2 regions of the Variovorax sp. V213 genome follow, and region 2 is predicted to be linked to the other one. Evidence: predicted binding sites of a transcription regulator. Region 2 holds the regulator's gene; the other holds the start of a gene.
The links. Region 2 encodes LexA, which represses DNA repair genes until DNA is damaged. Its sites were predicted from a motif close to ACTGTATNNNNATACAGT; they were not measured.
Positions count from the first base shown of each region.

Region 1: the regulator LexA is predicted to act here: its motif matches at 8,872-8,889, upstream of imuA (translesion DNA synthesis-associated protein ImuA).

Region 1 is NZ_AP028664.1:1,878,885-1,893,751, reverse strand. Features, by position in the region: gene ACAM55_RS09075 (mannose-1-phosphate guanylyltransferase/mannose-6-phosphate isomerase) at 1-1,112, shown strand, start outside; gene ACAM55_RS09070 (hypothetical protein) at 1,124-1,408, shown strand; gene ACAM55_RS09065 (hypothetical protein) at 1,441-2,040, shown strand; gene ACAM55_RS09060 (hypothetical protein) at 2,123-2,332, shown strand; gene ACAM55_RS09055 (hypothetical protein) at 2,358-3,302, opposite strand; gene ACAM55_RS09050 (error-prone DNA polymerase) at 3,376-6,741, opposite strand; gene ACAM55_RS09045 (DNA polymerase Y family protein) at 6,734-8,083, opposite strand; gene imuA (translesion DNA synthesis-associated protein ImuA) at 8,052-8,858, opposite strand; gene ACAM55_RS09035 (ABC transporter substrate-binding protein) at 8,981-10,108, shown strand; gene ACAM55_RS09030 (aldo/keto reductase) at 10,542-11,372, shown strand; gene ACAM55_RS09025 (Bug family tripartite tricarboxylate transporter substrate binding protein) at 11,386-12,360, opposite strand; gene ACAM55_RS09020 (porin) at 12,375-13,508, opposite strand; gene ACAM55_RS09015 (dihydroxy-acid dehydratase) at 13,625-14,867, opposite strand, start outside.
Region 2 is NZ_AP028664.1:2,186,162-2,201,028, reverse strand. Features, by position in the region: gene ACAM55_RS10480 (superoxide dismutase) at 1-503, opposite strand, end outside; gene xseA (exodeoxyribonuclease VII large subunit) at 554-1,864, opposite strand; gene ACAM55_RS10470 (MotA/TolQ/ExbB proton channel family protein) at 2,180-2,812, shown strand; gene ACAM55_RS10465 (ExbD/TolR family protein) at 2,865-3,305, shown strand; gene lpxK (tetraacyldisaccharide 4'-kinase) at 3,312-4,346, shown strand; gene ACAM55_RS10455 (Trm112 family protein) at 4,327-4,509, shown strand; gene kdsB (3-deoxy-manno-octulosonate cytidylyltransferase) at 4,532-5,305, shown strand; gene adk (adenylate kinase) at 5,441-6,097, shown strand; gene ACAM55_RS10440 (asparaginase) at 6,111-7,103, opposite strand; gene lexA (transcriptional repressor LexA) at 7,176-7,850, shown strand; gene ACAM55_RS10430 (hypothetical protein) at 7,989-8,360, shown strand; gene ACAM55_RS10425 (D-2-hydroxyacid dehydrogenase family protein) at 8,453-9,460, shown strand; gene ACAM55_RS10420 (MFS transporter) at 9,465-10,622, shown strand; gene ACAM55_RS10415 (3-hydroxyacyl-CoA dehydrogenase) at 10,749-12,269, shown strand; gene ACAM55_RS10410 (oxepin-CoA hydrolase, alternative type) at 12,301-13,080, shown strand; gene ACAM55_RS10405 (Crp/Fnr family transcriptional regulator) at 13,140-13,859, shown strand; gene ACAM55_RS10400 (phosphotransferase) at 13,861-14,867, shown strand, end outside.

The sequences.
Region 1 (14,867 bases), 310 kb from region 2:
CCTTCGGCGTGGCGCCCACGTTCGCCAGCACGGCCTACGGCTACATCGAGGTGGGCGCGGTGTCGGCCGACGGCCACAGCCGGGCCGTGGTGCGCTTCGTCGAGAAGCCGACGGCGGCCGTGGCCGAATCGCTCATCCTGCACGGCGGCTACTGCTGGAACGCCGGCATCTTCCTGGCCAAGGCCAGCGTGTTCATTGCCGCGCTGCGCACGCACGCACCCGACATCCTGCAGGCCTGCGAAGGCGCCACCGCCGCTCTTTCGAGCGACGGAAGCTTCGACCGCCTCGACCGCGAGGCCTTCGAGGCCTGCCGCAGCGACAGCATCGACTATGCGGTGCTCGAAAAGCACCAGGGTATCTCGGTCGTGAGGTTCAACGGCAACTGGAGCGACGTCGGCAGCTGGAACGCGGTGGCCGCGCTGCATCCGGCGGACGAAACGGGCAACCGGCTCAGCGGCAGGGCCAGCACCCTGCGATCGAAAAATACCTTCATCCATGCGCCGTATCGGCCGGTGGTGGCGCTGGGCACCGACAACCTGATCATCGTGGACACGCCCGATGCCGTGCTTGTGGCCAGCGCCGACTGCGCCCAGCAGGTCGGCGACGTGGTGCGCATGCTCACGCTGGGGGGCCAGGTCGAAGCGACGGAACACAGGCGCGTGGTCAGGCCCTGGGGGGCCTACGACAGGCTCGACTTCGGCGAGCGCTTCCAGGTGAAGCGACTCACCGTCAATCCAGGCGGCAAGCTGTCGCTGCAGATGCACCACCACCGCGCCGAACACTGGATCGTGGTGAAGGGCACGGCCAAGGCGACCCGCGACGGACAGGTCACCCTGGTGCGGGAGAACGAATCCATCTACCTGCCCCTGGGCGCCATCCACCGGCTTGAAAATCCCGGCAAGACGATGCTGGAGGTGATCGAGGTGCAGACCGGCGGCTACCTTGGCGAAGACGACATCGTGCGCTTCGACGACACCTACGACCGCTGCCCCGGAATCAAGACGCGCGGCGATGCGGAGCCGGTGCCGCTGCCTTCCATCGCCGACGCAGGTGCTGCCGGGGTCGAAGCCAAGCAGCCTGCGATGACGGCACGCCCCGTCGCCATCACGTAGCATCCAGCGCCATGAGCTACACCGTGAACCTGATCGACTTTCCCGATGCACCGGCCGAAGTCATTTCCGCCGCCGAATCGCGCTTCCGGCGCGAACTCGACAAATTGCTGGGCGATGGCGTGAGGCCGGCATTGAAGGCCTTCGAAAACGCCAGCGAGTCGAGCGCGAACGAACTCACCAAAGACGAGATCGCCCTGGCGGCAAGTTGGGCCAAGGCCTACGAAGCTGCCAAGACGGCCGGCTTTCGCGCCTTGGGTGAAGCCGACGAAGCGTATTTCGAAGTCCGGCTCGACTGACGGCCGAGCGCCCCGTCCCGAGGCAGCCCTCCATGACGAAGCTCTGGCCTGCCTTGTTGATTGCCGCCCTCCTGTGGGGCTGCGCCGCACCGCCCTCCACGACCACCGTGCCATCGGCTGAGGCGGCGCCTCGCACGGGCACGGTGTACTGGCAGTACACGCGCTCGACCTCGTACGAGGCGCGGCAACCGGGACTGGGCATCAGCCATCGCTACGAAAGCCGGGTGGGCTGGGTCGACGTGTATGTGTACGACCTGAAGCAAAGCAACTGGATGCCGGGCGTGGACGACCCGCGCTTCAATGAGCATTTCAAGGCCACCGTCAACGAGGTCCGGCTCGCCGGCGCGAGCGGCGTCTATGCCAAGGTGGAAGTCGGCCCCGTGAACGATGTGAGGATCGAGGAACAGACCCTTCGCCGCGTGAGCTTTCGCGTGCTGCACGCCGCCACAGGCAAGAGCTACGAGTCGTTCACGTATCTCACGGCGCGCAACGGCCGGCTGCTGAAGTACCGCATGTCCTTTGCCACGCCGGCACCCGCCGACATCGACGCCATTGCGCGCGAGTTCATCGCCCAAAACCTGCGCAGCGGCCCCGACATGCCGAGGGCGTCTCCACCCTTTCTCAACATCTGACCGAGGCGCAAATAGACTGTACGTTCATACAGTGCTTCCTCTAGAATGACTCGTCTCCAAGAGCAACATTCGAGGCGACACCATGACCACCGCCAGCCCGCCCGCGCCCTCCGCGCGCATCCTGTTTTTTTCGCCGTTGCGGCGTCCGCAGCCGCGCCAGCATGCGGGCCGCATTTCGACCTGGCCCTTTCGCGTGGCTTCCGACAAGGACCGCGACGGCAGCGACATCCGCCTTCAGGCGGCACGCATCATCCGAACGACGGCCGGGCAATGGTGGCCGCCGGCCGATTGAGCAGAGAGAAGACCCGGCCTTCGGGCTACCGCGGACTCTTCGCCCCCAGCTCGCCGAGCATGTCCTGCGCATCGTCGTCGAAGCCCGCAATGGGCTGGGCCTTGGCAAGCGTCAGCCACACCCCGAACGGAATGCGCTCGAAGGCGCGGTGCACGGCGGCGCGCGCCACCACCAGCCGTTCGCCTTCGAGCACCAGTACGCCGCATTCCGGCGGAATTTCGTCGGGCGACGCGATCGAGCGGCCGCGCGCGTCGTTGCCCAGCACGTACCAGCACTCGCCGCCCAGGTCGAGATAGGCCGCGCGCTTGTCGGGCTTGCGCAGGTCGCCCAGCAGGTCGGCGCGGCTCACCTTCACCTCGTGCACGATCGGGTGCGCATAGGCTTCGACGCTGGTATTGCGTATCGAGAACACGTCGGGCCTGGCAATGCACCAGCGCGCCTTGCCGCCTTCTTCGAGCGGCGGCAGGCGCGCCCGCAAACCAAGGCCGCGCCAGGCGATGCGGCCACCGCGCGTCATCTCGCGCGCCACGCGTTCGACCAGCGCTTCATGCGGCGAGAGCGCCGCGCGGTTGATGGTGAGCGTGGTGGCGATGCGTGCAATGCCGGCATCGGTCACGCGCAGGGTTTCGTGGCCATGCGAAGTGCGCACGCGTTCGAGGAACCCGCCCGCCAGCAGCTCGATTTCGATGGCGTCGCAGCAGGGCCAGCCCGCCGAGCGGTAGATTTCGCGCAGCCGCCGCGCATGCAGCTTTCCGAACGGCACCGCGCCGGCCGCCCGCTGCATGGGGGGCTCCACCACGGGCGGCGGAAATCCCGGGTCGGTGAACGGCGGCTCGACGGGCGGCGGATCGCCTTCGGGCGGAGGCCCAGGCAGCGGTGGCGGCGGCATCGGGATCGGCACGTCGGGCGCAGGCGGCGGCGGACCGATCGGCCCGGCGGCGACGTGATCAACAAGGGCGAGTGCGGACATGGGAGAAACAGGTTAGCGAAAAGTCGTGGTGCGTGCGAGACATGGAACGATCGGTTGCATTCAATTCAATGCCTCAATGGAAATCGCGGCTGGTGTTGCTCAGCGCCAGCCGCCCCATGAGCGGCGTCAGGTCCTTGAAGCCGGTGGCGATCAGGTGCTGCACCTTGCCGCCGCTGTCGTCGTCGCGCTGCCAGGTGCCTTGCACCGCGAGCAGGTGCGACTTGAGGAGCGGCTCGCGCCAGGCCTCGATGACATGGCTCCAGACGATGACGTTGACGTTGCCGGTCTCGTCCTCGAGCGTGACGAAGATGGTGCCGTTGGCGGTTCCGGGGCGCTGCCGTCCCTTGACGATGCCGCAGGCGCGCGCGGTCTGGCCGCTGGGCAGCGCGCGCAATTCTTCGGCGCTCATGAGGTTCATGCGCGCGAGGCGCGGTCGCAGCAGCGCGAGCGGATGGCGGCGCAGCGTGAGGCCGAGCGCGGCGTAGTCGCCGACGATCTCCTCGCCTTCGGGTGCGGCCGGCAGTTCCAGGGCCTCTTCGTTGATGGGAACGCCGCGCAGCAAGGCGGGCGAGCGGTGCTGCGCGGTGGTGGCGTCCCACACCTGCTGGCGCCGGTGGCCCGAGAGCGACATCAGCGCATCGGCGGCGGCCAGCGCGGCCATGTCCTTGCCATCGAGCTCGGCGCGCAGGGCGAGGTCTTCGGTGCTGGTGAAAGGCGCTTGCGCACGCGCTTCGAGCAGGCGCTTCGCACCGGCTTCGCTGAGGCTCGAGATGCGGCGCAGGCCGAGCCGCACCGCGGGCTGGTTCTCGTTGCCCAGGCGATGTTCGACATAGCGCGCATCGGTGCCGGGCGGCACGCGCGGCGCATCGGGGCTGCGGGCTTCGAGCGTGGTATCCATCTCGCTGCACATGACATCGACCGGCCGCACTTCGACGCCATGGCGGCGCGCGTCCTGCACCAGTTGCGAGGGGCTGTAGAAACCCATGGGCTGCGAATCGAGCAGCGCTGCCAGGAAGCAGGCGGGCTCGTAGTTCTTGAGCCAGCTGCTCACGGTGACCAGCAGCGCAAAGCTCGCAGCGTGGCTTTCGGGAAAGCCGTAGTCGCCGAAGCCGAGGATCTGCTTGAAGATGGCTTCGGCGAACTCGGCCTTGTAGCCGTTGTGGACCATGCCTTGCACGAGCTTGTCGTGGAACTTGTCGAGACCACCCTTGCGCTTCCACGCGGCCATGGCGCGGCGCAGCTGGTCGGCCTCGTCGGCCGTGAACTTGGCCGCGATCATGGCGATCTGCATCACCTGCTCCTGGAAGATCGGCACGCCCAGCGTGCGCTCGAGTGCGGGCCGCAGTTCTTCTTTCTCGTAGTGGATGGGCAAGCCCTTGTCCACGCGCTCGCGCTGCTTGAGATACGGATGCACCATGCCGCCCTGGATGGGCCCCGGCCGCACGATCGCAACCTCGATCACCAGGTCTTCATAGGTGCGCGGCTTCAGGCGCGGCAGCATCGACATCTGCGCGCGGCTCTCGATCTGGAATACGCCGACGGTGTCGGCGTCGCAGATCATGTCGAACACCTTCTGGTCGTCGTTGGGAATGTGGTGCATCTCCACCATCGAGCCGCGCCAGCGGTTCATGTGGTCGAGCCCGCGGCGGATGGCGCTGAGCATGCCGAGCGCGAGCACGTCGACCTTGAGCATGCCCATGGCCTCGAGATCGTCTTTCTCCCACTGGATGACGGAGCGGTCCTTCATCGACGCCTTCTCGACCGGCACCAGCCGCGTGAGCCTGGTGTGCGTCAGCACGAAGCCGCCCACGTGCTGGCTCAGGTGGCGGGGAAAGCCCTTGAGCCGCTGCGTCATCTCGATCCATTGCACCAGCCTGAGCTCGTCTTCCTCCACGCCCACGCGGGCGGCCGCCTTGAACAACTGCTCGCCCAGCACGGTGTCGTCGAACCAGTAGTGGTCCTTGGCGAATTCGTCGATCAGGCGCTCGTCGATGCCCAGCGCCTTGCCCACGTCGCGCAATGCGCTGCGCGCGCGGTAGCAGATGACGACGGCCGCGATGGCCGCGCGCTCGCGGCCGTATTTCTCGTAGATGTACTGGATGACCTCCTCGCGCCGCTGGTGCTCGAAGTCGACGTCGATGTCGGGCGGCTCGTGGCGGTGGCGGCTCAGGAAGCGCTCGAACAGCAGGTGGCCCTTTTCGGGATCGATGGCGGTGATGCCCAGGCAATAGCAGACCGCCGAATTGGCCGAGGAGCCGCGGCCCTGGCAGAGGATGTGCTGCGACTTGGCGAAGCGCACGATGTCTTCCACCGTGAGAAAGAACATCTCGTACTTGAGCTCGAGGATCAGGTCGAGCTCCTTCTGCACCTGCTCGCGCACCTTGGCGGGAACACCGCTCGGATAGCGCTCCTGCGCGCCCTCCCACGTCTTGCGCACCAGCGTCTCGGCCGGCGTCTCGTGGCTGCCCACGGTTTCGAGCGGGTACTGGTAGTTCTCGCGGATCACCTGCGGATCGAACCTGCAGCGCTCGGCCGCCACCAGCGTGTTGGACAGCATCCGGGGCAGATAGAGCTCGGCCAGCCGCACTCGCTGCCGCAGATGGCGCTCGGCATTCGACTGCAGCGCAAAGCCGCACTCGGCCACGGTCCTGCCTTCGCGCACGGCCGTCAGCACGTCGTGCAGCGGCTTGCTCGATCGCGCATGCATGTGCACGTCGCCGGCCGCCACCAGCGGCACGCCGGCCTGCTCGCCCGCCTGCATCAGCGCGGCAAACCACAGGTCGTCGTCGAGCTCGTTGAGCATCTCGACCGCCAGCCACAGGTTGCCCGCGTAGAGCGCCTTGGCGGCCAGCAGGTCTTCATGCAGCGTGGCGCCGTCCATGGCCTCGCCTGGCGCCCGATGCGGCACGAAGAGAACCTGGCAGTCCTGCAGCGAAGCCACATCGCTGCCCTCCCAGCTCACGCGGTATTCGCCCTTGGGCAACTCGGTGTTGCGCGCGGCGGTGATGAACTCGCAGAGGTTGCCCCAGCCCTCGGTGCCGTTCGCGATGACCACGAGCCTGAAGCGCTCGAAGCGGAACTCGCTGCCGAACAGCAGCCGGAAACCGGGGTTGCGCGGAATCGCCGGCTCGTCGGGGTGCTTGCGTTCGTATTCGTCCAGCTTGGCCGGCAGATCGCGCAGGCAGACGTGCGCGCGCACGATGCCCGCCACCGAGCATTCGTCGGTGATGGCCAGGGCCGTGTAGCCGAGCTGGTAGGCACGCTCGACCAGCTCCTCGGGTGTGGAGGCACCGCGCTGGAAGCTGAAGTTGGTGAGGCAGTGCAGCTCGGCATAGTCCGGCAGGCTTGGCAGCCCCGGCTTGGATCGCGCCCGCTGCGGCAGTGCATGCACCTCGGCCGAGTTGCGCCCGCGCAGTTGCTTTTCGCTCAGGTCAGGCATAGAGCCCCTGCAGGTACCAGCGCACTTCGCCCGGGGAAAAACGCGCGGAGGGCCGCTCGCGAAAGATCCACACCAGGCCGGCTTCGGGGCTTTCGGCGATGTAGTAGTCGCGCATCGCGGGCTGGCCGCCGTCTTCCTTGCCGCCCCACCAACCGGCCTCGACGCGCTGCGGCCCGACCAGCTTGCCGAGCGGGCCGCGATAGCAGGGGCGCTCGCCGTCCATCTCGAGCAGCAGGGGTTCGGGCAACAGCCATGGCGGATAGATGGCATCGGGCTGCGAGGCCCGGGCCTTCGCTTCCTTGCGGGTCTTGTCCGGCGGCGCCTTGTCCTTCTGCAGCGCGGGCCGCCAGGTCTGCTTGCGCTCGGGCCGGTGGTCGGCCTCGGGAGCCGGCACCACCACCTGCTGCGGCCCGAGCCGCACGCTGAGCCGCTCGACCATCTCGTGCAGCTTGTCGCCCTTGCGGTTGTCCTCTGGCAGAAAGCTGGTGCTGGCGCCAGCCCACGGATCGGTTTCGAGCGTGCGCAGCCGGAGCCAGCTCGCAGGCGCCGCAAGCGTGGTGAGGGCGAGCTTTTCGGACAGCAGCCGGCGCAGGTGCGCCATGTCCTGCGTAGGCTCGGCCGTGCGCACGGTGACCTGCTGGTGCGGCGGCAGGTTCACGCCGTTGAAGCGCTTGAGGTCGAGCGTCCATTGCAGTTCGAGCGCACGGGCGCCACGCTGGCGGGCGCGCAACCAGATCTGCAGCGCCGTGAGCAGGCGGTTGGCCGACCACATCAGCTCGGGCGCAGTCTCGGCCAGCGCGGGCAGTTCCAGCTTCTGCTCGAACACGTCGGGGAGCGTGAGCCAGTGGTGGCTTTCGGGGCGCAGGCCCCAGGCGGTGTCGAGCGCTTCGCGCAGCACCGCGCCGAAGCGCCGCGTGAGGCCGCCACGCGGCAAGGCCGCCACCTCGCCCCAGGTGCGGCAGCCGAGCCGCGCGAGCAGGTCGAGGTGCTCGCGCGCGGCACTCAAGGTGTCCAGCGGCAGGCCGGCGGGAATGTCCTTGGGCCGGTTCTCATTGCGCTCGAACAGGCGCAGCCGGGCCAGCGCGACCAGGCTCGTGGCGCCCTGCGCGCCCAGCATGCGCACGTCGGGCGCAGGGTTGGAAGCGACCAGCTGGCGCATCAGTTGAAGCCGCCCGCCCCACAGGCGCTCGCAGGTCGAGACTTCGAGCATCAGCGCTTCGTCCTGCCAGGCGACGTGCGGCGTGTAGTGCAGCGCCCACCAGCCCAGCGCCTCGGGCGTGGGCAGGGTCGGCGCTTCAGGCGCGTTGGATTCAAGCGACCACCGCAATGCGATCCAGTGCATTGGGGACTCCCTTCCATGCGTCGATGCGCACCACGGTTGCGGACGTTGCCGCTTCGCCGACGGGCGCCGTGCCTTGTTGCTGCAGGCGCAGCTTGCGGCGCAGCCGGGCGGCGGCCAGCAGTGCGGCCATGCGCTCGTTGCGCGCGGGCAGCATCACCGGGGCGGCCAGCGGCGGGCCGCGGCGCTTGAGGATGCGCAGTTCGATCTGCGAGCTGTCGGCCTCGCAGCTTTCCACCTGAAGCCGCAGCCGCGCGGGCGAAGCGCCGTGCGCGGCCGATTCGGGGCGGCACACGAAGAGCAGCACCTCGTGCTGGGCGGCCGCCAGCTGGAGCCGCCGCAGTTCGCCGACCCGGACCTGCGGCAGCCAGGCCAGCACGGCTGCCACGTCCGCGCAGCGCAGCGCCTGCTCGCAAGCCCACAGCCGCGCGGCCTGGGCCTCGCTGCGGACCCACATCAGCGCTTCCACCGGCAGGCCCTGGGCCGCCAGCGACGGCCCGCAGGGCTCATAGGGCGCGCCGATCAGCACCACCGGCCCGCCGCGCGCCTGGACCGCCTGCGCCAGGGCGGGCAGCAGCAGCCGCCAGACATGCGCCTCGGGCGTGCTTTGCAGCAGTTCCGTCATGGCGCCGACCGGCCAGCCGCCGCCCGGCAACTCCGCGTCGAGCGCGGCGTGGCCGGTGGCGGCGACCTGTGCGTCGGCCAGGCCGAGTTCGTCGGCGTGCCAGACGCCACGGCCGGCGGCAGCGGAAAAGGAGTCGAGGAAAGGAAGGCCCATGATGCAACTGTGAACTGTATTTTTATACAGTATTTTCATGGGCCGCAACAGGGAAGAAGGGTAAAGAACGATTTACCCAAAAGGGCTAGCCCTTTAATATGGGCAATTAACATTTTGTGACCATGAAATACACAAAGATTCACTTGCTCGCTTCGGCCCTGGCTGCCTTCGTCCTGGGACTCTCGCCTGCCGCGCAGGCACAGACCAAGCCGCTCCTCATCGGCCAGACCTACGTGCAGACCGGGCCGTTGGCGTCCCTGTCGACCGAACCCCTGGTCGGCATCCGTGCTTTCTTCACCACACTGAATGCCGCCGGCGGCATCAACGGCCGGCCGGTCGAACTGCGCCAGCTCGACGATGCCTTCGACCCCGCCAAGGGCGCCGAGAACGTCAAGACCTTCGTGAAAGACGGCGCCGTCGGCATCCTGATGCCCATCGGCACGTCGTCGTCGGTCGGCGCGCTGAAGGCGGCCAACGAGCTCAAGATTCCCGTCGTCGGCCCGTACACGGGCGCGGCCCCGGTGGTGAAGGCCACCGACTACGGCTTTCCGGTGCGTATCAGCTACGACGAGGAGTACAACCGCATCGTGAACCACCTGTTCACCATCGGCCTCTCGCGTATCGGCTTTGCACACAACGACAACCCCGGCGCGCGCTCGGCGCTGGAAAGCACGCAGAAGTTCGTTGCCGAACGCGGCGAGAAGCTGGTAGGCAGCGTGGCGATCAAGAACGATGGCTCCGACGCCGCCGAACGCGCCGCGGAACTGGCCAAGCTCAAGCCCAAGGCGGTGGTGCTGTCGGCCACCAACGAGGTGGCGGCCAAGTTCATCTCGGCCTACCGTGCCGCGGGCGGCGAGACGGCCTTCTACTCGTTCTCGCTCCTGAACGGACAGAAGCTGTTCCAGGACATCAAGAAGGACGCGGCCGGCGTGGTCATCTCGCAGGTCGTTCCCTACCCGTGGAACAGCGCGATGCCGGTGATTGCCGAGTACCAGGCGGCCATGAAGAAGATCGGCGTGACCGAGTACAGCTATGCCAGCCTCGAAGGCTATGTGGCGGCCAAGGTCATGGTCGAGGGGCTCAAGCGTGCGGGGCCGAACCCCACACCGGATTCGCTGCACAAGGGCCTCGAGTCGTTCAAGACGCTGGACATCGGCGGCATTGCCGTGTCGTACCGGCCCGGCGAGCACCGCGGGCTGACCTTCTCCGAGCTGTCGATGCTCAAGGCGGACGGGCGCTACCTGCGCTGAGAGCCTGTCTGCTTCTATTCGGGGCCATGTCGTGAGCTGCATGGCGTAGTCGAATTCATTCGGGGCACGCTCCGGGTGTACCGCCGATCAACGGCCGCTCTGACCAACGATCACGTCGATGGGGTGCCTTGCGCAGCGAAATAAAGGAGGAGGCCGCAGGCCGGGGGACATCGCGGAGCAAGGTACCCCGTCGGCGAGATCGCGCCCTGAATGCCGTCCCCGAACAATGCGCGTCGCCCCACATGGATCGTGGACGAACCCGAGAGCTTCCGTTCAAAGCCCTCCCTAGCGCAGAATTTCGTTAGTGACGACTCCATCCACGAACGAACTACGGCGCCCCGCCTTCACGCGCGCCCAACTGCTCAGGCTCGGCGCCGCACTCTGCGCCGGTGCCGCGTTCCCCACGTTCGCACAGCAACAAGTCAGGCCCGTGATGAAGATGAACACCCGCCCCATCCCCTCCACCCAGGAGGCGCTGCCCGTCGTCGGCTGCGGCACCTGGATCGGCTTCGACCAGCGCCCCGGCACCGACGAATACCAACGCCTGCCCGGCGTGCTCGACGCTCTCTTTGCCGCCGGTGGCAAGGTGATCGACAGCTCGCCGATGTACGGCCGCTCCGAGGAAACCACCGGCGAACTGCTGGCCGCATCGACGCAGCCCGAGAGCAAGGCTTTTCTCGCCACCAAGGTCTGGACCTCGGGCCGCGAAGCCGGCGTGGCGCAGATGGAGCAGTCCTTCTCGCGGCTGCGCACCACGCGCATGGACCTGATGCAGGTACACAACCTGATGGACTGGAAAACCCATCTCGCCACGCTGCGCGGCTGGAAGGACAACGGCCGGGTGCGCTACATCGGTATCACGCACTACACGGCCTCTGCCTACGGCGAGGTCGAGGCGGTGCTGCGCGCCGAAAAGCTCGACTTTCTCCAGATCAACTATTCGATCGACGCGCGCGAAGCCGAGCAGCGCCTGCTGCCGCTCGCGGCCGAACGCGGCGTGGCGGTGATCGTCAACATGCCCTTCGGCGGGGGTGGCCTCTTGCGCCGGCTGCGCAACCAGCCGCTGCCCGCATGGGCCGGCGAGATCGGCTGCACGAGCTGGGCGCAGGTGCTGCTGAAGTTCGTGCTGAGCCACCCGGCCGTGACCTGCACCATTCCCGGCACCAGCCGCGCCGAGCACATGGCCGACAACGCCGCGGCCGGCGCGGGCGCGTTTCCGGATGCAGCGTTCTGGCGCAGCAACGCGCGCTCGATCGGGCTCTGAGCCGCCACCGAGGCTATTCGAACTTCACGTTGTGCTGCCGCACCGTAGCGCCGAAGGCCTCGTACTGCGCGCGGAAGAATTCGGCGAACTTCGCGGCACTCATGCCGTAGCCCTCGAAGCCCTGCTGCACCAGCTGCGCATGCACCTCGGGCCGCTTGAGCGTGTTCTGCAGCTCCATCGAAAGCTTGTCGGTGATGGCCTGCGGCAGCCCCGGCGGCCCGAAGAAGCCGGCCCAGGGCGTGATGGTGAGCTTGCCCAGCCCGAGCTCGCCGCCCGTGGGCACGTCGGGCAGCAAGACGCTGCGCTGCGGCAGCAGCGTGACCAGCGCGCGGATGCGCCCTTCCTTCACGAAGCCCGGCGCCAGCGTGCCGGTGGTGAACATCATGTGGATCTGCCCGCCCAGCAGGTCGGTCATGGCCTGCATGTCGCCCTTGTAGCGCGCGTTGACCACCTTGCGCTCGCCCAGCAGCTGCAGCATGGCCAGCTCCGAAGCGCTGTTGCTCGATGCCGAGTTGTAGGCGCCGGGCTTGGCCGCCACCATGGCCAGCAGCTCGTTCACGCTCTTTGCCGGCAGGCTGGCCGGCACCACCAGGAACATAGAGAACTGGCCGGCCGAGCTGATCGGCGTGAAGGCCTTGAACGGGTCGTAGGGCGGCGTCGGCCGTAGCGTGGGCGCAGCAACCATCGCGGTGTTGGTGCCCATCAGCAGCGTGTAGCCGTCCGGCCTGGCGGATGAAGTGGCCTGCGCCGCCAGTACGCCGTCGGCGCCGGGGCGGTTCTCCACGATCACCTGCTGGCCGAGCTGCTTGGAGAGCCCTTCCGCGATGATGCGCGTGAGCATATCGGCACCGCCGCCGGGGGCAAAGCCCACGATCAGGCGCAGCGGCTTGTCCGGATAGGTTTCGGCGCTCCATGCTGCCGCGCCCGGCAGCATGGCCAGCGTGCCAACGGTCGCGAGGGCCGCCAGGGTGAGGTTTCTGCGTCGCATTTTTTGCTCCTTGTTCAAAAGAGATGCCGCACACCAAGCTCCCAGCCCGATGAGCGGCGCCCGCCCGCCGGCGCCACGCCGCCGCTCACCACATAGCGCGCCTGGCCGCCGTTCATGATCCGCGCATAGGTGCCGTAGAGCGCGGTGCGCTTCGAGAGGTTGTGCACGTAGCCGATGCCGAACTGGCGCGCGTCGTCGCGGTTGCGCGGCATGCCGTTGGCGTTGCGCAGGCTCTCGTCGCTGTGGTCGTCCAGGTAGGCGTAGCTCACGCGGATGCGGCCGACCTCGAAGGCCGGAATATGTGCGCCGATCTCGGCGGTGTTCTTGCGCACCGTGCCGGCAGCAAGCTTCACCGCCACCTTGTTGTAGAGCGCAAAGAACTTCGCAAAGCCCGCGTCCCATGTGCCGCCGATGTTGGCATGCGTGTAGTTGCCGATGGCGGCGGCGGCATTGAAGTGCGTGCGCGTGACGGCCGCCGCGATGTCCAATGCACCCGAGGCAAAGCCGAAGCGCGCGCCGGCAAAGTTGCCGTCGTCGCGGTTCGGCGCGGTGGACTCGTTCTCCCCGGTGCCGATCATCGCCATGCCGTAGAAGCCGCCGAGCCCCGCCGGCAGCCAGTAGCTCGCCGTGTTGCTGCCTGTGATGCCGGTGGGCAGCGGCCCGGTGCCCGCGCCCGCGAACGTGAGGTTGCCTGCGCGCGCCACGCCGTTGGCGTTGAAGGGATCGAAGTAGATGCTGTTGTAGTGCGTGGGAATGAAGTCGCGGCCCAGGCGCAACTCGCCGAACTTCTCGTGCGACAGGCTCACGAAGGACATGCGATCGAAGGTGATCGGCCCCGCCGTGCCCGCGCCGCTCGCCTGGTTGTTGCTGTTGCTCGGTCGGCCGGTGCCGGTGTCGGGGTTCAGGCTGCCTTCCATCCAGAAGCCCGCGCGCAGGCCGCCGCCCAGGTCTTCGGTGCCGCGGAATCCGAGCCGGCTCGTGGAAAGTCCGCCGTTCGACAGCGCCTTGACCGAGCCGCCGCCCTCGCCATTGGTGTACTGGATGCCCAGGTCCATCACCCCGAACACGGTGACGCTGGACTGCGCGTGCGTGGCGCCGCTGCTGGCAAGCCCCAGCGCCAGCGCCGGCCCCATCAAAAATCTCTTCATGGTTTCTTGTCTCCTGCTTCTTCTCTTGGTTGAAAAACTCGTGAACGCGCGCAGGGCTGCGCCACCGGGTGCCGACGGGGGTCCGCACCGGTTGGCGAAGGCCGGGTGAAAAGGTCTTAGCTCGAAGACTCGGGTCGTTCGGTGCGCACGAGCACGGCGCCCTTCGACAGCGGGCTCACGTTGCGCCGGTACTGCTGCAGCCAGCCGGTGTCGAAGGCAGGCGGCGGCGCCTGCCAGTCGGCGCGGCGCGCCTGGAGTTCGGCATCGGTCAGCGCAACGTCGAGGCGGCGTTGGTCGAGGTCGATGGTGATCACGTCGCCGTCGCGCACCAGCCCGAGCGGCCCGCCGAGCGCGGCTTCGGGCGACACCTCGGCCACCACCAGGCCCTTGCAGACCAGGCCCGAGAGATGCCCGTCGGTCAGGATCGCGACCTGGTCGCCCAGGCCCGCGCCGTCGATGGCAAACACCACGCGCGAGGCCCCGCCGCCCATGGCCGGGCCGCCGCAGGCACCGGCGCCGCGCATCACGACCACCTGGCCCGGCACGATCTCGCCCTTCTTCAACGCCGCGATGGCCGCGTCCGAGGTCCAGAAGCACACCGCCGGCCCAGCGAAGCTGCGAACCTTGCGCGGGGCGATGCCGGTCTTGATCAGGCCCGACTCGGGCGCGAGGTTGCCGCGCAGCAGCACGATGGCGGGATGCGGCGCGACCGGGCGGTCGATGGGGCGGATCACCTCGGGCTCCGTCACCTCGGCATCGCGCAGGTTGTCCGCCACGGCGGCGCCCGTGACGGTGAGTGCACCGGTGTCGAGCAGCGGCGCGAGCTGCTTCATCAGCGCGCGGCAACCGCCCGCCGCCTCGAAGGCCTCGATGCTGTGCTCGCCGATCGGCCGTACGCCGGCCAGCACCGGCGTCGTGGGTCCGAGGCTTTCGAACAGGCCGTACACGTCGACGCCGCACTCCCCTTCGGTCGACACGGCCTGCAGGTGCTTGGCCGTGTTGAGCGAACCGCCGATGGCCAGCACCGCGCGCACCGCGTTGGCAAAGGCACCGGGCGTGAGGATGTCGCGCGGCTTCAGGTCGTCCCACACCATCTGCACGATGCGCGTGCCCGCGGCGCGCACGTCGGCCATCATCTTCGGGCTCAGCGCCGCCACTGGCGCACTGCCCGGCAGGGCCATGCCGAGCGCCTCGCAGACGATGTGCATCGAGTTGGCCGTGCCCAGGCCCGAGCACACGCCGGGTCCACGGATCGCCTCGCGGCTCATGCCCACCAGTTCTTCCACCGGCAGGTGGCCGGTGACCGCATGCATCGCGCCGATGAACACCTCTTCGATGTCCATGTGCCGGCCGCGGTAC
Region 2 (14,867 bases):
CGGTAGTCGATGTAGTAGGCATGCTCCCAGACGTCCACCGTCAGCACCGGGGTGTCGCCGGTGGTCAGCGGCGTGCCCGCGGCACCCATGTTCACGATGTCCACCGAGCCGTCGGCCTTCTTCACCAGCCAGGTCCAGCCCGAGCCGAAGTTGCCCACGGCCGACTTCACGAAGGCTTCCTTGAAGGCGTCGTAGCTGCCCCACTTGGCATCGATGGCCTTGGCCAGCGCGCCGGTGGGAGCGCCGCCGCCCTGGGGCTTCATGCAGTTCCAGAAGAAGGTGTGGTTCCAGATCTGGGCGGCGTTGTTGTAGATGCCGCCGCTGGACTTCTTGACGATTTCCTCGAGGGTCATCGACTCGAACTCGGTGCCCTTTTGCAGGTTGTTGAGGTTCACCACGTAGGCGTTGTGGTGCTTGCCGTAGTGGTACTCGAGGGTCTCCTTCGAGTACTCGGGTGCCAGCGCGTCGAGGGCGTAAGGCAGGGGTGGGAGCACATGTTCCATGGTTTTATCTCGTGGGTTGGTTGCGGGGAATAGAGGATTCTAGAAAGGAATCAGGCGCCCGGCGTCGGACGCGTTCCCGTTTTGCCGGGCGTCACGGTCAGGTCGACCGAGCCGTCGGCGAGCCGTGCAACCACGGCGTCGCCCGGATTCAGTTTTCTTGCGCTGACGATCGCGCGGCCATCGGCGCCGGTGAGCCAGGCATAGCCGCGCTGCAGCACCAGCGCGGGGTCGAGCAGCTTGAGCCGCAGTGCCACGCGTTCGAGCCGATCGCGCCGCTCTGCCAGCGCACGCTCGAGCTTGCGAGGGAAATCAACCGAGATCGACCGCGGCACATGGGCCAGGCGCTCTGTTCTCGACAGCACCGCATAGCGCAAGCGCTGCGAATGGTGCGCGAGCCGAAGCTGCTGGCGTGCCACCAGCGTCGAGGGCCGCCCCAGGCGTGACGCCGCCTGGTCGAGGCGCTGGCCCAGCACATCGAGCCGGGTGTCCAGCGCACCCTGCAACCGTTCGCCCAGAAGATCGATCGCGCCAAGCCACATTGCCTGCGGCGCACTGACGAGTTCCGCCGCAGCAGTGGGCGTGGGCGCGCGCAGGTCGGCGCAAAAGTCGGCAATGGTGAAGTCGGTTTCATGGCCCACGCCGCAAATCAGCGGCACCGGGCTTTGAACGATGGTGCGGGCCAGTGTTTCGTCGTTGAAGGCCCAGAGGTCTTCGATGGAGCCACCGCCGCGCACCAGCAGGATCACGTCGACCGCCGGTTCCAGGGCGAACAAGGATTGCAGCGCGCGCACGAGTTCCGTAGGCGCACCGGCGCCCTGCACTGCCGCGGGCGCCAGGACCACCGGGATGTGAGGCACGCGGCGCCGCAGGGCAGTCACCACATCGTGCAGCGCCGCGGCACCCAGCGAGGTCACCAGGCCCACCGCGCGCGGCATGACCGGCAGCGCCCTCTTGCGCTCCGCATCGAAGAGCCCTTCGGCTTCGAGCCGCGCCTTGCGTTGCAGGAACTGCTCGAACAGCGCGCCTTGTCCCGCACGTTGCAGGCTTTCGACCACCAGTTGCAGATCGCCGCGCGGTTCGTACACCGCCAGGCGGCCGCGCACCTCGACCTGGTCGCCGTCGCGCGGAGAAAAATCGAGCAGACCGGCCGCGCGCCGGAACATCGCACAGCGCAGTTGGCCGGAATCATCCTTGAGCGCGAAATAACAATGTCCGCTCGACGCGCGCGAAAAACCGGAAATCTCGCCGCGCACCGCGACCGGATTGAAGCGCGCATCCAGCGCATCGGCGACCGCGCGGCACAGCGCGCCGACAGGCCAGATGCGCGGGCCCGGTGTGGTGTTGGAATCACGCAAATTCACGAAACGCCCGAATAGCGGGTGACCACTCTTCCACAGTGGGGCGACAAGCCCCCGTGCCCAATCCCCCATACGGGACAGGCGCACGGTTTGTCGTGCAAGCTGTTGATTTCATTCAGAAAACTGCTGCTCAAAATTCAGTCGATCTAATGGGAAGCCCACGCCATGCGGGTCGGGACACGTTGCCCAGCAGGTTAATCACAAAGTTATCCACAGAATCTGTGCGTCTTTGCTTACAAACAAACAAGGCGCGTGGCGATGGTGGGCTCGGTGGATAATCGCCGCGCATTTGCAGTCTATTCGGGGCCGGAGGATTCCTTGTTTTCCATCATAGTTGCCGCGGGCTGGCCCATCTGGCCATTGCTCGCTTGTTCGATCATCGCGCTCGCGCTGGTTATAGAACGTTTCACAAGTCTTAAAACCGTCAAGGTCCTGCCGCCCAAGCTGCTCGATGAAGCCATGACGGTGTCGCACGGTTCCGTGCCGGGGCCCGACGTGGTGACCAAGCTCGAGCGCAATTCGATGCTCGGGCAAGTGCTGGCCGCGGGCCTTCGCGCCCTCAACGCCAATCCACGCTGCACCGAGGACGACCTGCGCGCGGCCATGGAAGCCTCGGGACGCACCGTGGCGCACAAGCTGGAGCGCTACCTCCCCGCGCTGGCCACCATCGCTTCGGCTGCGCCGCTGCTCGGCCTGCTGGGCACGGTGATCGGCATGATCGAGATCTTCGGCTCGCAATCGCCCGCAAGCGGTGCCGTGGGAGCGGGGAATCCGGCGCAACTGGCGCACGGCATTTCCATCGCGCTGTACAACACGGCGTTTGGCCTGATCGTGGCCATTCCGACCTTGATCTTCTGGCGCTATTTCCGCAGCCGGGTCGATGAATACCTGCTGAACCTCGAACTCTCCGGCGAGCGCTTTGCCCGCCACCTGAACGCATTGCGGAAATGATGGCCCCCACGCTTGCCACTGCGTGTGCTGCACTGTCCAGCAGAGGCTCGCCATGACCCGCGGCCGCATGCAGTTTCGACATGGCGCGCGCGATGAGCCTGAGATCAACCTGATCCCGTTCATCGACGTGCTGCTGGTCGTCCTCATCTTCCTGATGCTGTCGACGACCTACAGCAAGTTCACCGAGATGCAGTTGCGCCTGCCGACGGCGGACGTCGACTCGCAACGCGACTACCCCAAGGAAGTGATCGTGGCGGTGTCCGCCGACGGCCGCTATTCGATCAACAAGACGCCCCTGGCAGACCGCAACGTGGCGACGGTGGCCGCCGCGCTGGGTGCGGCAGCCACGGGCGGCAAAGACAGCGTGGTGATCATCAGCGCCGACGCCAGCAGCCCGCACCAGTCCGTGATCACGGTGATGGAAGCCGCACGCCGCGCGGGCCTGGTGCAGATCACCTTCGCAGCCCAATCGACGGCCCAAGCAGGGCACTGAGCGCCGTTGCAGGGCCGCAGCACTCCCGGCAACAGCAGCGCGACCAGCGCGCCCGCTTCGCGGCTGCAGCGTGCCTGGCTGCGCCGCGGTGCGTTGGCTTGCCTGTTGTGGCCGCTGTCGCTGCTCTATGCGGCGCTGTTCGCGCTGCGGCGCTGGATTTATCGGCAGGGTTGGCTAAAGACGGGGCGTGCGCCGGTGCCGGTCATCGTGGTGGGCAACGTCATTGCGGGCGGCGCGGGCAAGACACCGGTGGTGATGGCCGTGGTTCGGCATCTGCAGGCCCGCGGCCTGCGCGCCGGCGTGGTGTCGCGCGGCTACGGCCGCCGCACCGACGACTGCCGTGAAGTGCGGGGCGAAAGCGATCCGCAGGATGTTGGCGACGAGCCCGCGCTGATCCGCCGTGCCACCGGCGCGCCCGTGTTCGTGGCGCGGCGCCGCATCGAAGCCGCGCGCGCCCTGCTCGCCCGGCACCCGGCCACGCAGGTCATCGTGAGCGACGACGGTCTGCAGCACCTGGCGCTCGCGCGCGATGTCGAGATCTGCGTGTTCGACGATCGCGGCGTGGGCAACGGCTGGCGGCTGCCCGCAGGCCCCTTGCGCGAGCGCTGGCCGCGCCCGTGCGACCTGGTCCTTCACAGTGGCGAACATCCGGCGTTCGAGGCCGGCTACACCGCCACTCGCGCCCTGGCGCAAGATGCGGTTGCGAGCGACGGAAAACGCACGCCGCTCGATGCCCTGGCCGGCAAGCCAGTAATCGCGCTTGCGGCCATTGCGCGGCCCGAGGCCTTCTTCGACATGCTGCGCGCGCGCGGCCTCATCCTGGCGGAGACCATCGCGCTGCCCGATCACTTCGACTTCGACGGCTGGCAGCGCCCTTCCGATCGTGATTTCCCTCTGGTCTGTACCGAGAAAGATGCCGTCAAGCTCTGGCGGCAGGCCCCGGATGCGCTGGCCGTGCCGTTGCACTTCGTACCCGAGCCGCGATTCTTCGCGGCGCTCGATGCGAAGCTATCATCGCTCGATGGATCCCAAGCTGCTTGAACTGCTCGTCTGCCCCGTCACCAAGGGCCCGCTGACCTGGAACCCCGAGAAGCAGGAGCTCTGCTCGCGCAGCGCACGCCTGGCCTACCCGGTGCGCGACGGCATTCCCGTGCTGCTGGAGAACGAGGCGCGCACGCTGTCCGACGAAGAGCTGGGGCTGTGAGCGCCGCGCCAAGGGAGCACCAATGAGCTTCACCGTCCTGGTGCCGGCCCGGCTGGCTTCGACGCGGCTGCCCAACAAACCGCTGGCGGACATTGCCGGCCTGCCCATGGTGGTGCGCGTCGCCCAGCGGGCGAGCCAATCCGGCGCGGCGCGCGTGGTGGTTGCCGGAGACGATCCTTCCATCGTGGCGGCCTGCACGACACATGGCGTGCAATCCATCCTGACTCGGCAGGACCATCCCAGCGGCACCGACCGGCTGGCCGAAGCCTGTGAGCAACTGGGCCTGGACGGCGACGATATCGTCGTCAACGTGCAGGGCGACGAACCGCTGATCGACCCCGCCCTGATCGATGCGGTGGCCTCTGCGCTGGTGGCTCACCCGGAAGCCGCCATGAGCACGGCGGCCCACGAAATCGATTCGCTCGACGACTTCCTGAACCCGAACGTGGTGAAGGCCGTGCTCGACGCACAGGGCAACGCGCTCTACTTCAGCCGCGCACCCATTCCGTGGTGGCGCGACGGCTCCGCCGGTGGTGCGCCGCCGGGCGTGCTGCCCTCGCCTGCGCCGCTGCGCCATATCGGCATCTACGGATACCGCGCCGGTTTCGTGCGCAAGTTTCCTTCGCTCGCGTCCGCCCCCATCGAGGCCACCGAAGCGCTCGAACAATTGCGCGCGCTGTGGCATGGTCATCGCATCGCCGTGCATGTCAGCCAGGCCGCTCCCGGCCCGGGCATCGACACCCCGGAAGACCTCGCCCGCGTGCGCGCAGTCTTTGCAGCCCGGCCGGCACCCTGAGGCGCATTCACGCCCGTGGCGATTAACGGGAATTCTTCACGCTTACGCATGCTATCCTCGACGCAATTCCGCCTTGTACGGCTCTTGGGCCGGCGCTGGGCGCGACACAAGATCTAAGAACCGTCCGAGGACACCATGAGACTAATTTTGCTGGGCGCGCCCGGGGCGGGCAAAGGCACGCAAGCGGCTTTCATCTGCCAGAAGTACGGCATTCCTCAGATTTCGACCGGCGACATGCTGCGCGCCGCCGTCAAGGCCGGTACACCGCTCGGACAACAGGCCAAGGCCGTCATGGAATCGGGCGGCCTGGTGAGCGACGACCTGATCATCAATCTCGTGAAGGAACGCATCGCGCAACCCGATTGCGCCGATGGGTTCCTCTTCGACGGCTTCCCGCGCACCATTCCGCAGGCCGACGCCATGAAGGCAGCCGGCGTCAAGCTCGACTACGTGCTCGAAATCGACGTGCCGTTCGGCGACATCGTCGAACGCATGAGCGGCCGGCGCTCGCACCCGGCATCGGGCCGCACCTACCACGTGAAGTTCAACCCGCCGAAGGTGGAAGGCAAGGACGACGTCACGGGCGAAGACCTGATCCAACGCAAGGACGACGAGGAAGAAACCGTGCGCAAGCGGCTCGAGGTCTACAGCCAGCAGACGCGTCCGCTGGTCGACTACTACTCGGCCTGGGCCAAGGCCGATCCGGCCGCAGCGCCGAAGTACCGCGCCATCAAGGGCGTCGGCACGGTCGAAGAGATCACCCAGCGCGCCCTCGCCGCACTGAGCAGCTGAACGCGCGCCGCCATCAGGCGGCAGTGGCTTCGAGCAGCTCCAGCATCAAGGCGATGCGTGCCTTGACGGGCGTCAGGGCACCGGCGTCCCGCAGAAGATCATCGGCTCTTGGCAGGATGCGCCCGCTCGCGCAGCGCGTGGCGCGCAGCACGGCCACTCCCGCATCCTGGGCGCGGAGCGCGGCAGCCTCCAGCGCATGGTGCACCGTGCCATTGCCGGTCGCGGCCAAAACCAATCCTCGAATCGGCTCGGGCACGCCGGCTGCGCACTCCTGCAGCAGCAGGTCGACCATGGCGCCGCTCGCGCCGGCATGGCTGGTAACGATCTCGACCCTGGGCCAGCGCATTGCGGCGCCTGCCTTCATTACGGGAATCTTCGAAGCCCCGCTCACCGGCAATTGCGGCCAGTCGCGAAGAAGCCGCACCGCCCCCTCTTCCACATAGCCGATCGGGCCTGCATCGCCCGATGAAAACGCATCCGGGCGATAGGTGTGCGCTTTCTGCACATCCAGCGAACCGTGGACCGTGCCCGCGCAGACCACCGTCACGCCCTGCGCTCCCGGCGTGGCCGCAACGGCAATGGCATCGCGCACATTCTGCGGACCGTCGGGCGAAAGAGAGCTCGCGGGGCGCATGGCACAGGTCAGCACCACGGGCTTGCCAGGTGCAAGCACCGCCTGGAGAAAGTAGGCCGTCTCTTCGATGGTGTCGGTGCCATGCGTGATCACCACGCCCGCCACGTCGGCCTCGGACAGCCAGAACGCGCAGCGCTGCGCAAGTTGCAGCCAGACATCGAAGCCCATGTCCTTGCTGTCGAGCTGCGCCACCTGCTCGGCTTCGAGCGCCACGCCATCGGGCGCATCGACGCCGCCGAGCAAATCTGCCACGCCCACTTGCCCTGCGGTGTAGCCGATGTTGTCGCCGCCGTTGGCGGCGCGGCCCGCGATGGTGCCGCCGGTGCCCAGCACCACAACGCGACGCAGGCTGGACGAAAGGGAATTGACCATGCTTGCCAACTTTTAAAAACTGGTTAAAAATACAGGTACTGGATATTCAGCCAGTGCCGCAAGGAACCACATATGCAGTTCGCCGTGAAGCTTACCGCCCGCCAGCAGCAAATCCTGGACTTGATCCAGAGCGCCATCGCCCGTACCGGTGCTCCGCCCACGCGGGCCGAAATCGCCAGCGAGCTGGGCTTCAAGTCGGCCAATGCCGCCGAGGAGCACCTGCAGGCGCTGGCGCGCAAGGGCGTGATCGAACTCGTCAGCGGCACCTCGCGCGGCATTCGCCTGAAGGGCGACGCGCTGCGCTCGCTCAACGAGTCGCGCAACAACCAGTTTTCCCTTTCGCTGCCCGGCATGGCGCAGCTTGCGCTGCCGCTCATCGGCCGCGTCGCGGCGGGTTCGCCTATCCTCGCGCAAGAGCATGTCGACCAGACCTACTACGTCGAGAACACGCTGTTCCAGCGCCAGCCCGACTACCTGTTGAAGGTGCGCGGCATGTCCATGCGCGACGCCGGCATCATGGACGGCGACCTCCTGGCGGTGCAGGCCACCAAGGAAGCGCGCAACGGCCAGATCGTGGTGGCCCGCCTCGGCGACGAGGTCACGGTCAAGCGCCTCAAGCGCAACAAGCAGGTCATCGAGCTGCACGCCGAGAACCCCGACTACCCGACCATCGTGGTCCAGCCTGGCGAACCCTTCGAGATCGAAGGCTTGGCGGTCGGCCTCATCCGCAACACCATGCTGATGTAGGCCCTGCGGCCTGCCGAAAGCAGCACCCCATCCGGCCGCAACAGGTGGCGGGCGTATGGCGCAAAGTCGCCATCACCCTGTTGCGTCCCTTCAAAGAAATCCTGCCTGTGTTCAACCTCAGACTTTTTTGGAGTTCACATGGGAATCGCCCTCCTCACCATCGTTGATTTGTGGATGCCGCTGCAATCGCTGGCAAGCCGCCTGCTGCCGGCGCGCCGGCTCCGCCACCGCGACAATAGTGGTAGCGCGTCCGCAGGACTGCGCTACGTCGCGGTACGGCCGGCCTGCACGGCGCGGCCCCACGGCGCCGCGGCACCCAAGGCAGCGCAAGCACCCCGGCCGCTTCGCGTCATTCGCGTGGTCGACGGGCCCCAGGGCGAAAAGCGCAGCACCAATCGCATGGTGATCTCGGGGCGCATGGCCGACGTCTGCGCCGAACTCGACCGGCTGGCCGCGCTCGAGGCCATGGAAGCGGCCAGCACCGCACCACGCGCCACGCGCCTGCACTGAACCCGTGCAAGCCCCGGTGACCATGGCCCGGGGCGGGTATCCAAACGTTCACGCGCGCGTCATGCCAATGCTGCGAGGCACAATGGCACGCCATGAACATTGTGATCCTCGACGATTACCAGGACGCCGTGCGCAAGCTGCGCTGCGCCGCCAAGCTGGACGCGTACGCGGCCAAGGTCTACACCAATACGGTCAAGGGCATCGGCCAACTTTCGGTTCGCCTGAAGGATGCCGATGTGATCGTGCTGATACGGGAGCGCACCCACATCTCGCGCCAGCTGATCGAAAAGCTGCCCAAGCTCAAGCTCATTTCGCAGACCGGGCGCGTGGGTGGCCATATCGACGTCACGGCCTGCACCGAGCGGGGCGTGGCGGTGGCCGAGGGCACCGGCTCTCCCCAGGCGCCGGCCGAGCTGACCTGGGCACTCATCATGGCGGCCATGCGCCGCCTGCCGCAGTACATCAGCAACCTCAAGCACGGAGCGTGGCAGCAGTCGGGACTCAAATCGGCCTCGATGCCGCCCAATTTCGGGCTGGGTTCGGTGCTCAAGGGCAAGACGCTCTGCATCTGGGGCTATGGCCGCATCGGCCAGCTGGTGGCGCGCTACGGGCAGGCCTTCGGCATGCAGGTCGTCATCTGGGGCCGCGAGGCAAGCTGCGCCAAGGCCCGGTCCGACGGCTTCCAGGTGGCGCAGAACCGCCACGAGTTCTTTGCCGCCGCCGATGTGCTGTCGGTGCACCTTCGGCTCAACGAGGAAACCAGCGGCCTGGTCAAGCTCGAGGATCTTTCGCGCATGAAGCCGACGGCGCTCTTCGTCAACACCTCGCGCGCCGAACTGGTCGAGGCCGATGCGCTGCTGGCCGCGCTCAACCGCGGCCGGCCAGGGCTGGCTGCCGTCGATGTGTTCGAGAGCGAGCCGCCGCTGCAGGGCCACGCGCTGCTGCGCCTCGAAAACTGCATCTGCACGCCGCATATCGGCTATGTCGAGCAGGACAGCTACGAAAGCTATTTCGGCCAGGCTTTCGACAACGTCGTGAGCTTCATCAAGGGCAACCCCACCAACATCGTGAATCCCGGCGCGCTGCAGGTCCGCCGGTGATCTCATGAGCGGGCCAGCGCCCCGGGGCGCGCTCTGGGCGCTGCTGGCCGGCAATTTCGTGATCGGCACGGGTGTGATGGTGGTGCCCGGCACGCTCAATGAAATCAGCACGTCGCTTGCCGTCACCGTTGCAGCCGCCGGCCAGCTGATCACCGCCGCCGCGGTCGTGATGTGCCTTGGCGCCCCATTGCTGGCGGCGGTGGTCGCGGGCTGGGACCGCCGCCAGCTGCTCGCCCTCACCCTCGCCTGGTACGCCGCCGGGAATGTGGTTGCGGCCTTGATGCCGAGTTTCGCCGCGCTGCTGCCGGTGCGCATGCTCACGGTGGTGGCACCGGCCATCTTCACGCCCCAGGCCGCGGCCTGTGCCGGCATGCTGGTGCCGCCGGAGCAGCGCGGGCGCGCCGTGACTTTCGTTTTTCTCGGCTGGTCGATGGCCTCGGTGCTGGGCCTCCCCCTTGGCGCGCTGGTTGGCGGCCACCTGGGCTGGCGCACGGCTTTCATGGCCGTTGCGCTGCTCAGCATCGCGAGCGCGGCATCGATCTGGCTGACCCTGCCGCGAGGCATCCGGCCCGCGGCGCTGACGGCGGCAGCCTGGTCGCGCGTGCTCCGCAGCCCGGTATTGATGGGTATCGTCTCGGTCACCGCCCTGCAGGGCGCCGGCCAGTTCGTCCTGTTCAGCTATTTCGGCCCCCTGCTGAAGCAGAACTTCGGCGCCGACCCCACCACCTTGAGCCTGATGTGGGCCCTGTTCGGCGCCTTCGGCCTGGTTGGCAACATGCTGGTGAGCCGGTCCATCGACCGCGTGGGCGCCGGCCGCATGGTGCTGCTGACCAGCTCGTCGATTGCGCTCAGCCTCTTTCTCTGGCCCTGGGCCGGCACACTCCCATGGCTGGCGGCGGTACTCGTGCCCTGGGGCCTGGGCTGCTTCGCGACCAATTCGGCGCAGCAGGCGCGCCTGGTGGGCCTGGCCCCCGCTCTCGCGCCGGGCTCGGTGGCGCTCAACAGCTCTGGCATCTACATCGGCCAGGCCGTCGGTGCCGGGCTGGGCGGATGGCTGCTCGCCAGCGACGCGGTGGCTTGGATGAACTGGGTCGGCTTCGCCTTGCTGCTGCTGGCCATCGGCCTGAGCGTGGCCATCGAGCGCAGCCGCCGCGCGGCCTGAAGCGCAGACCCGCGTAAAACCCGGCACGCCCCCGAGGCCCGTGGCTGCAAAATCGAAGGCTGCGCAACTCCGGGCCCGGCGCCTGCCAGCAGGCCCGGACCCATCAACCAGCGAAAATCTTTCTCAATGACAGTGAACTACACCCGGATCGGCGTCGTCGGCGCCGGCGCCATGGGTCGAGGCATCGCCCAGATCGCAGCCCAGGCGGGCAGCGAAGTGCTGCTGCTCGACAGTTTTGCAGGAGCGGCCGAACGCGGGCGCGAGGCCCTCGCGGCCCAGTGGAACAAGCTGCACGAGAAGGGCAAGATCGACGCCGCGGCGCGCGATGCGCAGATGGCCCGCGTCAAGGCGGTCGATTCGGTTGCCGCCCTGGCCCAGTGCGATCTGGTGATCGAAGCGGTGGTCGAAGACCTCGAGGTCAAGCGCTCGCTGTTCCGCGAACTCGAATCGGTGGTCGCACCCACGGCCACGCTCGCCACCAACACCTCGTCGCTGTCGGTCACGGCCATCGCGGCCGGGCTCAAGCACTCGGGGCGGGTGGCTGGCTTTCATTTCTTCAACCCCGTACCGCTGATGAAGGTGGTCGAGGTGGTGGCCGGCTTCAAGACCTCCACCGAAGTCTGCAAGCAACTGGCCGGCTATGCGGTGCAGATGGGCCACAGCGCCGTGCAGGCGCAGGACACGCCCGGCTTCATCGTCAACCACGCCGGCCGCGGCTACGGCACCGAGGCGCTGCGCATCGTGGGCGAAGGCGTGGCCGACTTCGCCACCGTCGACCGCATCCTCAAGGAGCAGGCCGGCTTCCGCCTGGGCCCCTTCGAATTGATGGACTTGACGGCGCTCGACGTGTCGCACCCGGTGATGGAGTCGATCTATCACCAGTACTACGAGGAGCCGCGCTTCCGCCCCAGCGTGATCACGGCCCAGCGCCTTGCGGCGGGCGTGCTGGGCCGCAAGACCAATGAAGGCTTCTACAGCTACCACGACGGTGTGATGCAGCAGGTTGCCGAAGCCGCACCACCTGCGCTCGCCCTGCTGCCCTCGGTCTGGGTCTCTCCCCGCGCCGCGCGGAGGGCCGATCTGCTGCGGCTGGTCAACGCATTGGGCGCCCAGATCGACAGCGGCGCCACGGCCGCGCCCACCTCGCTCATCCTGGTGGCACCGCTGGGCTTCGACGTGACCACGGTGGCCGCGGTCGAGCGCCTGGATGCCACGCGCACCATCGGTATCGACATGCTGATCGACGATGCCGCCACCAAGCGCCGCGTACTGGCAACCAACCCCGCCACGCGCCGCGACATCCGCGACGCGGCGCACGCCCTCTTCGCACGCGATGGCAAGGCCGTGAGCGTGATCCGCGACAGCGGCGGCTTCGTTACGCAGCGCGTGATCGGCAACATCGTGAACATTGCCGCCGACATGTGCCAGCAGCGCGTCTGCTCGCCGGCCGATCTCGAAACCGCGGTTCAGCTGGGGCTGGGCTACCCGCGCGGCCCGCTGGCCATGGGCAACCTGTATGGCCCCACCAACATGCTCGAGGTGCTGTTCAACCTGCAGACCGTCTACGGCGATCCGCGCTATCGCCCGAGCCCGTGGCTGCGCCGCCGCGGCGCGCTCGGCCTGAGCCTGCTGCACGAAGAAGAATAAGTAAGCAAACCCCAAGGAAAGCATCACAGCGATGACCGCCGAACTGAAGAGCACCAGCGAAGGACGCACCATGGTGCTCACCATTGCCAACCCGACCCAGCGCAATGCGCTGGGCCCCGAGATCTATGCCGCGGGCATCGAGGCGCTCAACGGCGCCGAGAGCAGCGAGGAAATCCGCAGCGTCGTCATCGTGGGCGAAGGCGCATGGTTCTGCGCCGGCGGCTCGCTGCAGCGGCTGTCCGACAACCGCCAGCGCGACCCTTCGGTGCAGGCCGAAAGCATCGAGGGCCTGCACAACTGGATCGACTCCATCCGCGCCTTTCCCAAGCCCATCATCGCGGCGGTCGAAGGCGCGGCGGCAGGCGCGGGCTTCTCGCTCGCGCTGGCCTGCGATTTCGTCGTGGCCGCGCGCGACGCGGTTTTTGCGGCCTCCTACAGCAACGTGGCACTGTCGCCCGATGGGGGCCTGAGCTGGCACCTGGGCCAGGCATTGCCGCGCCAGTTGGCCAGCGAGTGGCTGATGTGCGGCGAGCGCATCGGTGCGCCGCGACTGCATGCGCTCGGGCTGGTCAACGAGCTGAGCGAAAACGGCCAGGCGCTCGCCAGCGCATTGGCGCTGGCGGCCCGGCTCAACGCACGCGCGCCGAATTCGCTGGCCAGCATCAAGGAGCTGCTGAGCGAGGCGCGCGGCGCCACGTTCGCGTCGCAACTCTCGCAGGAGCGCGACCACTTCGTGCGCAACCTCCACCATCCGAATGCCGGCATCGGCATTGCCGCGTTTCTCGAGAAGAAGCCTCCGCAGTACGAGTAACGGCGCTACGTCGCTCTCGTGACACCCTCCAGCATTTCAGTCGCCGACAGGACAGACCAATGGACGACCCCATTCTTACCATCGAAGAACGTGAAGCGATCAACAGTGGTCGCTGGTTTTCTTCTCTATCTCCCTCGCTGCGGCACGACATTCTCCGATGCGCTTTCGTCAAACGCTACAAGGACGGCGACCTGATCGCCGCCCGCGGCGATCCTCCCGACCACTGGATTGCCTGCGCCAAGGGCGCGGTGCGCGTCAGTTCGACGGCCGTGTCGGGCAAGCAGGTGACGCTGACCTACGTGGAGCCGGGCATCTGGTTCGGCGACGTGGCGATGTTCGACGGGGACCGGCGCACCCACGACGCCTATGCGCATGGGGAAACCACCATCCTCTGCGTGGCGCGGGCCGATTTCCAGAAAATCCTGGCCACGCACGTGGAGCTGTACGAAGCGCTGATGCGCCTGCAGGCACGCCGCATCCGCACCCTGTTCGGACTGGTGGAAGACCTCAACACCCTGCCCCTGCGCGCGCGGCTGGCCAAGCAGCTGATTCACCTGGTGCGCAGCTACGGCGTGCCCAACCTGGAAGACGGCAGCCAGATGCGCATCGGCCTGCAGCTTGCGCAGGAAGAGCTGGCGCAGCTGCTCGGCGCATCGCGCCAGCGCGTCAACCAGGAACTCAAGACCATGGAACGCGAGGGCACCATCCGCATCGAGCCAGGCGGCCTCGTGGTACTGGACCGCGTGGCACTGATGCGCGTCTCCGAAGCGGATATCTGACATGAGCCAGGACTTCTCCAATTTCATCGGCACCCGCGCGGTCTCGCAGCAGCACGCCTTCGACGTCGGCGCGCTCGCAGCCTGGCTCGAGAAGAACCTCGACGGTTTCAAGGGTCCGCTGACAGTCGAGATGTTCAAGGGTGGCCAGTCGAACCCGACCTACAAGCTCGTCACGCCTACGCAGAGCTACGTGATGCGCGCCAAGCCCGGGCCGGTCGCCAAGCTGCTGCCCTCGGCCCATGCGGTGGAGCGCGAATTCAAGGTCATGAGCGGCCTTGCCGGCACCGACGTGCCCGTGCCGCGCATGCACTGCCTGTGCGAGGACGAAGCCGTCATCGGCCGCGCCTTCTACGTGATGGAGTTCATGCAGGGCCGTGTGCTGTGGGACCAGTCGCTGCCCGGAATGAGCAATGCCGAACGCACGGCCATCTACGACGAGATGAACCGCGTCATCGCGGCACTGCACACCGTGAAGTTCGCCGAGCGCGGCCTGGCCGACTACGGCAAGCCCGGCAACTACTTCGAGCGCCAGATCGGCCGCTGGAGCAAGCAGTACAAGGCCTCGACCGATGGCGCCGGTGACCTGTCGCAGCCGATCGAGGCCATGGAGCGCCTGATCGACTGGCTCCCCGCCCACATGCCTGCGAGCGCACGCGACGAGAGCAAAGTCTCGATCGTCCATGGCGACTACCGCCTGGACAACGTGATGTTCCACGCCACCGAGCCGCGGATCATCGCGGTGCTCGACTGGGAGCTCTCCACGCTGGGCCATCCCCTGGCGGACTTCAGCTACCACTGCATGTCCTGGCACATGCCCCCCACCACCGGCCGCGGCATCGGCGGCGTGGATGTCGCGGTGCTGGGCATTCCCACCGAGAGCGAATACATCCGCCGCTACTGCGAGCGCACGCGCATCACCACGCCCGAGGCGCTGGCGCCCGACTGGAATTTCTACCAGGCCTACAACCTGTTCCGCATGGCCGCGATCCTGCAAGGCATTGCCAAGCG